2 regions of the Mesorhizobium sp. M0016 genome follow, and region 1 is predicted to be linked to the other one. Evidence: riboswitches for the same ligand, from Rfam matches in the RefSeq annotation. Region 1 holds a riboswitch; the other holds the start of a gene.
The links. Region 1 has a riboswitch for cobalamin ahead of NKJ88_RS20110 (aromatic ring-hydroxylating oxygenase subunit alpha). Riboswitches for the same ligand answer to the same signal wherever they lie in the genome.
Positions count from the first base shown of each region.

Region 1 (5,346 bases):
GGCAAGGAAAGCAAGGCCGAGATCGACAAGCGGGTGCGGCAGGCAGCGGAGATCCTGCAGCTGACCAAATATCTCGACCGTCTGCCCAAGGCCATGTCGGGCGGCCAGCGCCAGCGCGTCGCCATCGGCCGGGCCATCGTGCGCAACCCGAAAGTGTTCCTGTTCGACGAGCCGCTGTCGAACCTCGACGCGGCGCTGCGCGTCGCCACCCGCATCGAGATCGCCAAGCTGAAGGAATCGATGCCTGCCACGACCATGATCTACGTCACCCACGATCAGGTCGAGGCGATGACGCTGGCTGACCGCATCGTCGTGCTGAAGGATGGCCATATCGAGCAGGTCGGCACGCCGATGGACCTCTACAAGAAGCCCGGCAATCTGTTCGTTGCCCAGTTCATCGGCTCGCCGGCCATGAACATCCTGCCGGCGACAATCGACAGGACGGGCAACCCGACAATCGTCAGCCATGTCGGCGGCCGCAAGGCAACGGTGCCGATCGCAACGCCGGCGTCAGCAAAGGGTGCGGCAGTCAGCTTCGGCGTGCGGCCGGAGGATCTGTCGGCCGCCACCGGCGCGGAATATCTTTTCGAGGGCGTGGTGGACTATGTCGAGCAACTCGGCGAGGTGCAGCTTGTCTATGTCGATATCGGCCGCGCTGACCTGCCGTTGGTGACCAAGCTGCCCGGCAATGTCGAGGTCAAGCGCGGGGCAAAGCTGCGACTGACCGCGGATGCCGGGGACCTGCACATCTTCGACGCCGATGGGCACTCCTTCTCGCTCAAGCCGGTGGAAGTGAAGGCGGCTTGAGATAGCTGCGTCGTACAGGCATGAAAAAAGAGCGGCGGGCCAGGCCCGCCGCTCTTTTTTAAGCTTCGGCTGTTAGTTGTTGCCGAACCGATCCCTGTCGCTGCTCTGAGGAACGAACTTCTGTTGGTCGTTCGACGAGTTCAGCAGCTTGTAGACCGCCGAGTTGGTGCCGGTCGACGAAGTGCGGGTGGTGTCGACGGCAGCGGCCGGCTGGTTGGCGCCATTGGAGCCATAATTGTCGCTGCCGGCAAAGGCAGCGCTCGAAACAGCCAGAACGGCTGCGGTGGCAAGAACAATCTTCTTCATTTTAGTCTCCTGAATTTTTCTGATGCCGCCAGCTGCAGCGGATAAGCCCGCCACGTGCTGGAAACCGGCTTTTAGCGGCCGAAAAGGTTACGGTCGGCACCGTGGGCAGGCGCCTGCTCGGCTGGAGCCGACTTCTCAACCGAAGCCGTATGGCCACTATCGGTCGACGTAATCGCAGGCTGGTTGGCGCCGTTCGAACCGTAGTTGTCGCTGCCGGCGAAAGCGCTGCCGGAGATGGCCAAAACGGCGGCGGCAGCAAGGATGATCTTTTTCATTTCAAATACTCCTGAATTTTTTGGGATCCCGAGAGCGACGGGTTAGCCGCCCTTCTTTGGTCGGGATCAGCGATTGCCGTAGAGGTCGCGGTCGGCGCCCTGAACGACAGGCTGCTTGTCAGCGTGCGCCGGCTTCTGAATGGAAGCCGTATACGAGCTGTCGACCGAGACGGCTGGCTGGTTCGCACCATTGGAAGCGTAATTGTCGCTACCGGCGAAGGCGCTGCCGGTGATCGCCAAAACGGCTGCGGCAGTGAGGATGATCTTTTTCATTTTTAGTACTCCAGTTTGTCTGTCCGTCTAGCGGCGTGTCTTGGGAGGAATTCGCGTCGTTCGGACAGCCCCGATGTGGGAAAGCCATAGGCTGGTTTCCAATCACGAAGTTGTTCCGTGTGGACCACGGTCCTGCACCTTGAAATTGTGCCAGGAAGTTCCTCTATGGTCATTTATCGCATTGTTTTCAGTTGCTTATGTCGAACCGAGTGGTTCGCTCCGGTGTCGGTTTCCGGGCCGTCGTTCACACCGTCCTGCACGCATTGTCAACAGAAACGAACCGTTCGGTTCGATTAGAGATTGCTAATAGTAACTTTTCGATACCGTTGAGCCCTTTTTGCCCCCGATCGGAACTGGATCCGCAGCGATTCGAAACGGCGATGATGGCGTCGCAAGAAACGTCTCAGCTCTTTGACCGGCGGCGGGGGGCGTATGCCGCGCGTGTCGCGCCGCATGGATATGATGTCGCTTTCATGCCGACGTCGCGATCGCTGCCGTGATTAGATGATGGCATCTCAGGTGCCGCTTCGTGACGACGCAGCGGAGAATTGGGAAGCCGGTCAGAATCCGGCGCTGCCCCCGCAACGGTGGTGGAGTTGAAGTCGCAACGGGAGACCACTGGGCAAGAGCCTGGGAAGGTGTCGCGATGGTCCGCAAGGACAACTCCAGAGCCCGGAAACCAGCCCGAGATGCATAGACTCGACTGATCGCGGTGGGCGGTCAAGAGGTGGATAGTGCATGTCCGGCGCCGCGCCGGCCTGCGTCCGATCCTTCCTCCATCACCACCAAGTTCAGTCCTTAACCCACGAGGACAGAACTATGGATACGCGCAACGACATGCTGAGGCTCCTGAACGGCCGCAAGCAAGGCTTTTCGCTGGAACAGCCCTTCTACACCGACCCGGACTATTTCAAGCTCGACATGGAGCTTATCTGGTATCGCGACTGGCTGTTCATCGGCCATGATTGCGAACTGCCGAAGCCCGGCAGCTATATCACCGTGCAGATCGGCGATTATCCGGTGGTGCTGGTCCGCGACCAGAAGGGCAACATCAACGCCTTTCACAATTCCTGCCGCCATCGCGGCAGCCGTGTCTGCAACACTGAGAAGGGCATGGCGGCAAAGCTTGTCTGCCCCTATCACCAGTGGACCTACGAGCTTGACGGCCGGCTGCTGTTTGCCCGCCAGATGGCCGACGGTTTCGACAAGAGCCAGTTCGGCCTGAAGCCCGTCGCCTGCGAGAGCGTCGGCGGCTATATCTTCATCTGCCTGGCAAAAGAACCTGCCGACTTTGCGCCGATGCGCGCCATGATAGAGCCCTACCTCAAGCCGCACGGGCTGAATGAAGCCAAGGTCGCCTTCGAGAGCACCATCATCGAGAAGGGCAACTGGAAGCTGGTCTGGGAAAACAACCGCGAATGCTATCACTGCGCCGGCAATCATCCAGAGCTGTGCAAGACATTCCCCGAAGCGCCGACGGTGACCGGCGTGCAGGGCGCCGACAGCGATCCGGAGATGCTGGCGCACTGGGCGAAATGCGAGGCGGCGGGCCTGCCGAGCAAGTTCCGCATCGATCCGGCCGGGCAATACCGCGCCACCCGCGCGCCGCTGCTGCGCGATGCCGTCAGCTACACGATGTCGGGAAAGCGCGCGGTGACGAAGAACCTGTCCGACACTGTTGCCGCCGACCGCATCGGCACCTTGATGCACTACCACTATCCGACGACTTGGAACCACATCCTGATCGACCATGCGGTCACCTTCCGGGTGCTGCCGATCAGCGCCACGCAAACCGCGGTGACGACCAAGTGGCTGGTGCACAAGGATGCGGTCGAGGGCGTCGACTACAACCTTGAGGAGCTCACCCATGTCTGGACCGAGACCAACGACCAGGACCGCCGCATCGTCGAGGAAAACGCCTTCGGCATCCTGTCGCCGGCCTATGAGCCCGGCCCCTATTCGGAGCTGCATGAGGGCGGCGTGATCCAGTTCGTCGAATGGTACGCGGCCTTCATCGGCCCGCGCCTTGCCGAAGGCGGCCGGCCGGCGCTGCGCAGCGTCGCGTGAACTGGAGCAGGCGAAGAGGGACCAGAGGATGAATGCGATGACGGATCTTGGGCTCTATCGCCATCTCGACCAGATGGCGCCGTGGAACGATAGGCTGCAGGTGCTGGAAGTGATCGGCGTCAGCGACGAGGCGCCCGACGTCAAGACCTTCACCTTCCGCTCCGACAACCAGACCTGGTTCCGCTACAAGCCGGGCCAGTTCCTGACGCTGGAACTGCCGACACCGGACGGGCCACTGATGCGCACCTATACGCTGTCGTCGTCGCCATCGCGGCCGTTTTCGATCGCGGTGACGGTCAAGGCGCAGGCCGGCAGCATCGGCACGCGCTGGATGTTCGACCATCTGGTGCCCGGTTCGCATGTCAAGGCCTACGGACCGGCCGGCGACTTCTCGTTGCACAGCCACCCGGCGGCCAAATACCTGTTCATTTCCGCCGGCTCCGGCGTGACGCCGATGATGTCGATGCTGCGCTGGCTGAACGACTGCGCGCCATGGACCGATGTCGGTTTCGTCAACTGCGCGCGGCGTGCCGAAGAGATCATCTTCCGCAAGGAACTCGAACTGCTCGGCGGCCATATGCCCGGCCTGTCGCTCGGCTTCATGATCGAGGAACGTTCCAGCCGCGAGGGCTGGTACGGTCATATGGGGCGCATCGACGCGATCCGGCTGCCCTTGCTGGCTCCGGATTTCCGCGAGCGCGAAATCTTCTGCTGCGGCCCCGATCCGTTCATGCGCGCCGTGCGCGGCATGCTGGATGCCGCCGGCTTCGACATGACGAAATACCATCAGGAGAGCTTTGCCGCGCCTGTGATGGAGGAAATTCCGGCGCCGTTTGCCTCCCCGGTCGAGGACGGCATCGCTGCACCTGTCGAAGCCGTGACGCCGATCCGCTTCTCGCTTTCGGAGGTCGATGCCGGCTGCGTCGCCGGCCAGACCGTGCTGCAGACCGCGCGCAGCTCGGGCGTGCGGATTCCCGCCGCCTGCGAGTTCGGCCTGTGCGGCACCTGCAAGGTGAAGAAGGTCTCCGGCGAAGTCGAGATGAGCCACAATGGAGGCATCCTCGACCACGAGATCGATGACGGTTTCATCCTTGCCTGCTGCTCGAAACCGTTGTCGGCGCTCGAAATCGAGGTTTGAGCGGCGCCGATATCACCGCAACGGTCGCCGACGCAGGCGTTGTGTTCGCGGGTCTTTGTCTTGCCAAGCATAGGCCGAGTGATTTAGACGCACTTAGGAAGGGCTGGCAGACCGTGAAACCGGCGCATCCCTTCATAGGCGCATGGAACGGGGGACAGAGCGATGCAACAGCGGGTCTACGCGGTCGCAAGCAAGGACATCGTTTTCGAATCATTCGATGGCGAAGCCGTCGTTCTCGATCTTTCGAACGGTAAGTATTTCGGCTTTTCCGATTCCGGCAGCCGGGTCTGGCAGGCTTTGTCGTCCGGCGTCGCCACTGAAGCGCTGGTCGGAGCTGCCGCGGGCGCCGCAAAAATAAGCCTGGCCGACCTCGAAAGCTTCGTTGCCCGACTGCTCGATTTCGGGTTGCTTGCGCCAGCCGAAACACCGGCACAACCGCTTTCGGGCGAGCTGTCGTCTGCGCTTGCTGCCAGCAATGAG
Region 1 is NZ_JAMYVM010000014.1:28,754-34,099, forward strand. It holds gene NKJ88_RS20090 (ABC transporter ATP-binding protein) at 1-807, shown strand, start outside; gene NKJ88_RS20095 (DUF680 domain-containing protein) at 880-1,113, opposite strand; gene NKJ88_RS20100 (DUF680 domain-containing protein) at 1,185-1,388, opposite strand; gene NKJ88_RS20105 (DUF680 domain-containing protein) at 1,455-1,661, opposite strand; cobalamin riboswitch at 2,162-2,363, shown strand; gene NKJ88_RS20110 (aromatic ring-hydroxylating oxygenase subunit alpha) at 2,481-3,728, shown strand; gene NKJ88_RS20115 (FAD-binding oxidoreductase) at 3,766-4,866, shown strand; gene NKJ88_RS20120 (PqqD family protein) at 5,029-5,346, shown strand, end outside.

Region 2 (5,346 bases), on a different contig from region 1:
TCCGCTACCGCATCGAGATCTACACCCCGGCCGACAAGCGGCAATATGGCTATTACGTGCTGCCTTTCTTGCTCGGCGACAAGATCGTCGCCCGCGTCGACCTCAAGGCCGACCGGCCTGCGAGTGTCTTACGCGTCCACGCCGCCTATGCCGAAGCAGGCGCACCGCCTGAGACCACCGCACAGCTTTTCGAGGAACTAAAGGAGATGCAGGGCTGGCTTGGCCTTGAGCGCATCGAAGTGACGCCGGCCGGCAATCTGGGGCCGGCATTGGCTAGCGAGAGAGATGGCCAACCCTTGCAGCGTCTGTCATAGACGCCTCAATAAGCCTCGTAGGTTGTGCAATGGCATCGGACAAAGTGCTCGACATGATCCATGGCGCCCTCATTGCGCATGGAATAGATGCAGTCCGCAGAGATAGGGACGTCATGCTCCAATCGAAGCAGCTTCGGTTTGAGGCTGAGGTGTTCGAGACGAGTTCTGACCGGCTGGTCCTGGAAATCTACATTTTTTCTCCGCTGCTTGATGTTCAGCCGGTCATTGAATCCTTTGCTGGCTTCGGCGACACGCGCGAACAGGAACTGAACCAGGCGTTTGAAAAGTTTCTCCGTGGTGTTTTCCATGTGGCCATTGAGGGACTGGCCGAACACGTCTGCGAGAACATGCAGGCCGAAATAGAGCTTTGGCAGCGAAGCAGCGCCAGTTGGAAGATCTGGCGAAAAGATGCCCGCTGGAAAATCTATAGCGGCCCGGTCATTTCCCAGGCCACAACCGAGCTATGCTCGCTGACACCAGGCTATCCAGCATTCTATGCCAAGCTGGAAAAGCTGTTCACAGCTTCGGTACCCCCCGGAAGCCATTTTGTCCGGACCTTTCTGGCAGGCTTGAAGGGCACGCTGATTAGTGCCGAAGTCCTTCTGGACAACGCGGTTTGGCATGAGGGACAGAATCTGGCTGTCGGTCATGACTGGGACTATAGCGATGGCTATCAAGCTATCCGACAGGTCATCCTGGCACTGCCGGAAGCCGGGACATGACAGCCCCTGCCGACATCGCCATGTCGTAGCCGTGCGTTGACACCGCCGCCCGCAAAAGCCTAAATCCGCTGCAGACGGTCCCCTGCCCGCAACGGCAAGGGCCAAGAGGGAATGCGGTGCGGGATTTCGGTCCCAAATCCGCGGCTGTCCCCGCAACTGTAAGCGACGAGCCAAGGCCGAAAGCCACTGGGTAACACCGGGAAGGCGGCTAACCAAGGCGACGACCCGCGAGCCAGGAGACCTGCCGTCTGAGACAAAGTATCCGATCGCCTGGCGGGTTTCCGGGCAAGGAGCACGGTTTTTGGACCAGAACAGCAGTTTTTCGGCTGGCACAGCGGACATTGCGTCCGGGGACAACGACGCCCTGCCCTGCGTGACCGTCATCGTCTGCGCCTCCTGCCGCGATGAGACCGGTTCCGACGCCCATCCGCGCGCCGGCGAATTGCTGGCTGAGGACACACGCCGCGCCGCTGCCGGCGATATCCGGGTCCGCACCGCCGAATGTCTCGGCAATTGCAAGCGCCGCCTCAGCGCCGCTATCCTGCGCGATGGCTGCTGGAGCTATGTCTTCGGCGATCTGACCGCAACCAGCGGCGCCGACCTCGTTACCGGCGCAAAGCTCTTCGCGACTTCGGCCGACGGCCTCATCCCGTGGCGCGGCCGGCCCGATAGCCTCAAGCGCGGCCTCGTTGCCCGCATCCCACACCTCGACATGCTGAAGGACTGACGATGAACGCTTCAAACCCGGCCGCCAACCTCTCCCGTGTTCCCTGCACTGTCGTTACAGGCTTCCTCGGCGCCGGCAAGACGACGCTGGTCCGCCATCTCCTGGAAAATGCCGGCGGCAAGCGCATCGCCATCATCGTCAACGAGTTCGGCGACATCGGCATCGACGGGGAAATCCTGAAAGGCTGCGGCATCGACACCTGCCCCGAGGAAAACATCGTCGAACTGGCCAATGGCTGCATCTGCTGTACAGTCGCCGACGATTTCGTGCCCGCCCTCGACAAGATCCTCGCGCTGACACCGAGGGTCGACCACATCCTGATCGAGACCTCGGGCCTCGCTCTGCCCAAGCCGCTGGTCCAGGCGTTCCAGTGGCCAAGCGTGAAGAGCCGGGTGACCGTCGATGGCGTCATCGCCGTGGTCGACGGCCCGGCGCTGGCCGAAGGCCGCGTCGCCAACGACATGGACGCGTTGCAGGCACAGCGCGCTCAGGACGAAACGCTCGACCACGACGATCCGGTCGAAGAAGTCTTCGAGGACCAGATCGCCTGCGCCGACCTGATCATCCTGTCGAAAAGCGATTTGATGGATTCAGCCGGTTCGGCCCGCGCCAACGCCATCATCAATGAGCATTCCGCTCGCGCGGTAAAAATCGTGCCGACTGCGCATGGCAAGGTCGACCCGTCGGTGCTGCTTGGCCTCGGTCTCGCCGTCGAAGACGACATCGAGAACCGCAAGTCGCATCACGACGGCGCTTTCGATCATGAGCATGACGATTTCGACACCTTCATCGTCGACATCCCCTCGATCGCCAATCCCGACGACCTGGCCAAGCGTGTCGCCACCGCCGCCGAACAGGAAAACGTGTTGCGTGTAAAAGGCTTCGTCGATGTCGGCGGCAAGCCGATGCGGCTTTTGCTGCAGGCCGTCGGCCCACGCGTCAACCATTACTATGACCGCGCCTGGACGGCCGAGGACGATCGCCGCTCGCGTCTCGTCGTCATTGGCCTGAAGGGGCTGAACCGTCCGGCGATCGAGCGTATACTCGCCGGTTGATCTCAGGCACGAGCCGCGATGCATATACTCGCCACGACCTCCGCCTCGCTCGACGATCTCGCCGAGCCAGTTGATCTCCGGCAGACGCCGGCGGATATCGTGGCGCTGTCCTTCACCGACAGCGACCTCGCTGGCCTCGCGGCGGCCTGGAAGGCCGATGCCGTCCGCCTGCCGTCGATGCGGCTGGCGGCGCTGCGCGACCTGCGCCATCCCATGTCCGTGGACCTCTGGATCGACAGCGTCGCCCGCCACGCCAAGGTGATTTTGGTGCGCATCCTCGGCGGCTACGACTGGTGGCGCTATGGCTGCGACCAGCTTGCCGCGACTGCCCGTGCGAACGGCATCAAGCTGGCGCTGCTGCCGGGCGAGAGCCACGACGAGGATCTCAGGCTGATCGAAGCCTCGACGCTGCCGCGCGAGGAGCTGGACGGCCTGCTGGGCTATTTCCGCGAGGGCGGGCCGGAGAATATGGCAGCGCTGATGCAGCGGCTGGCGGGGTTGGCTGGGCAGGATGCGGCGGCGGCTGAGCCGGTCAGCGTGCCGAAAGCTGGCTACTACGAGCCTGGCCGCGGCGTCGTAGGCAAGTTGAATTTTGCCGATGTCGGCGTTCCTTCACACCCCCCTCTGTCCTGCCGGACATCTCCCCCGCAAGGGGGGAGATCAGCCGTTACCAAAGGCGGCTCCTCTCCTGCTCCTTTGGAGATCTCCACAAGGTCTGCGATTGGCGAAAACATTTATGAGAGCACAATCTGCCCCCTTGCGGGGGAGATGTCCGGCAGGACAGAGGGGGGTGGGCGGGAACTCGGCGCAGACAACATCAACCTTCCCATCATCCCCATCCTATTCTACCGCTCGATGCTGCTGGCCGCCGATGTCGCGCCAATCGATGCCCTCTTTGATGCACTCCGCCAGCGCGGCATGAGACCGATCCCGATCTTCGTCTCCAGCCTCAAAGACCCGACCTCCCTGGCCTTCGTCGGAACCGCGCTGGCCACGCTCAAGCCCACCGCCATCATCACCGCAACCGCCTTCGCTTCCGGCGCCGAACCGGGCGTCGAAACGCTCTTCGACCGCGCCGGCGTGCCTGTCTTCCAGGTCATCGTCGCCACCACCCGCCGCTACGTCTGGGACAACAACCAGCGCGGCCTGGCGCCCGCCGACCTCGCCATGCATGTCGTGCTGCCCGAACTCGACGGCCGTATCCTCGCCGGCGCAATTTCCTTCAAGGGCGAGAGCGAGACCGACCCCGCGCTCGGCCACCGCGCCTTTGCAAACCGGCCGGAACCGGATCGCGTGGCGCAAGTGGCGGACAGGCTAGCGGCGTTCACACGGTTGCAGCAGACGCCCCGCGCGACGCGTAAGTTGGCGATCCTCATTCCGGATTATCCGAGTGCGCCCGGCCGCACTGGCTATGCCGTGGGCCTGGATGTGCCGTCCAGCGTGCTGGCCATGCTGCATGACCTGAAGGAGCAGGGCTATCGCGTTGACGGGATTCCGCAAACGCCGCGTGCGCTGCTGGACGCGTTGGAGCGGAGCGATGGTGGGCTGGGGCTGGATGAGTATCTGGACTTCTCAAAGGATTTGCCGGCTGAGGCACTGGCTGCAGTCGAGGCGGCATGGGGCGCTCCTTCACCCTCCCCCTTGTGGGGAGGGTCGGTTCGCGACATTCGCGAAGCGGATGGCGCGAAACGGGGTGGGGGTAGCGGTGCACCACCCCCACCCGGCCCTGCGGGCCACCCTCCCCACAAGGGGGAGGGTAAGAGCGGCTTCCCCTTCCGCGCCGCCACCTTCGGCAACATCACTGTCGCTCTCGCCCCCGACCGTGGCCGCTCGGCCGACCGGCGCGCCGATTACCACGACCCGACGCTGCCGCCGCGCCACGATCTGCTGGCCTTCGGCCTGTGGCTGCGCAAATCGCTCCGCATCCATGCTCTCATCCATGTCGGCGCCCATGGCACGCTGGAATGGCTGCCCGGCAAGACGGTTGCGCTCTCACAAAACTGCTTCCCCGAGATCGCCACCGGCTCGCTGCCCGTCATCTATCCCTTCATCGTCTCCAATCCCGGCGAGGCGGCGCAAGCCAAGCGGCGCATAGCAGCCGTCACGCTTGGCCATCTGCCGCCACCACTGGCAGCTGCTGGCCTTGATGAAGAGCAGCACAAGCTCGAGCGCCTCGTCGACGAATACGCCCAGGCCGACGGCCTCGACCGCCGCCGGCGCGATCGTCTGGCCAAGCTGATCGTCGACACCGCGCAAAAGACCGGCCTCGCCTCCGAAGCCGGCGTCGCCAAAACCGACGCGCCCGACGAGGCGCTGCGCCGCATCGACGCCTGGCTCTGCGACCTCAAGGATTTCGCCATCAAGGACGGCCTGCACATCTATGGCCGCGCTCCCGACGACGAGCCCGACGCCGTGCGCCGGCAAAGTGCCGAAGCCGAGAAGGCAGCACTTCTTGCCGCGCTCGACGGCCTTCACATCAAGGCGGGTCCGGCGGGCGCACCGGCGCGTGGCCGCTCCGACGTGCTGCC
Region 2 is NZ_JAMYVM010000017.1:46,592-51,937, forward strand. It holds gene NKJ88_RS22425 (winged helix-turn-helix domain-containing protein) at 1-314, shown strand, start outside; gene NKJ88_RS22430 (DUF6348 family protein) at 344-1,036, shown strand; cobalamin riboswitch at 1,095-1,299, shown strand; gene NKJ88_RS22435 (DUF1636 family protein) at 1,338-1,763, shown strand; gene cobW (cobalamin biosynthesis protein CobW) at 1,766-2,818, shown strand; gene cobN (cobaltochelatase subunit CobN) at 2,837-5,346, shown strand, end outside.
Region 2: another riboswitch for cobalamin. It lies ahead of NKJ88_RS22435 (DUF1636 family protein); the one in region 1 lies ahead of NKJ88_RS20110 (aromatic ring-hydroxylating oxygenase subunit alpha).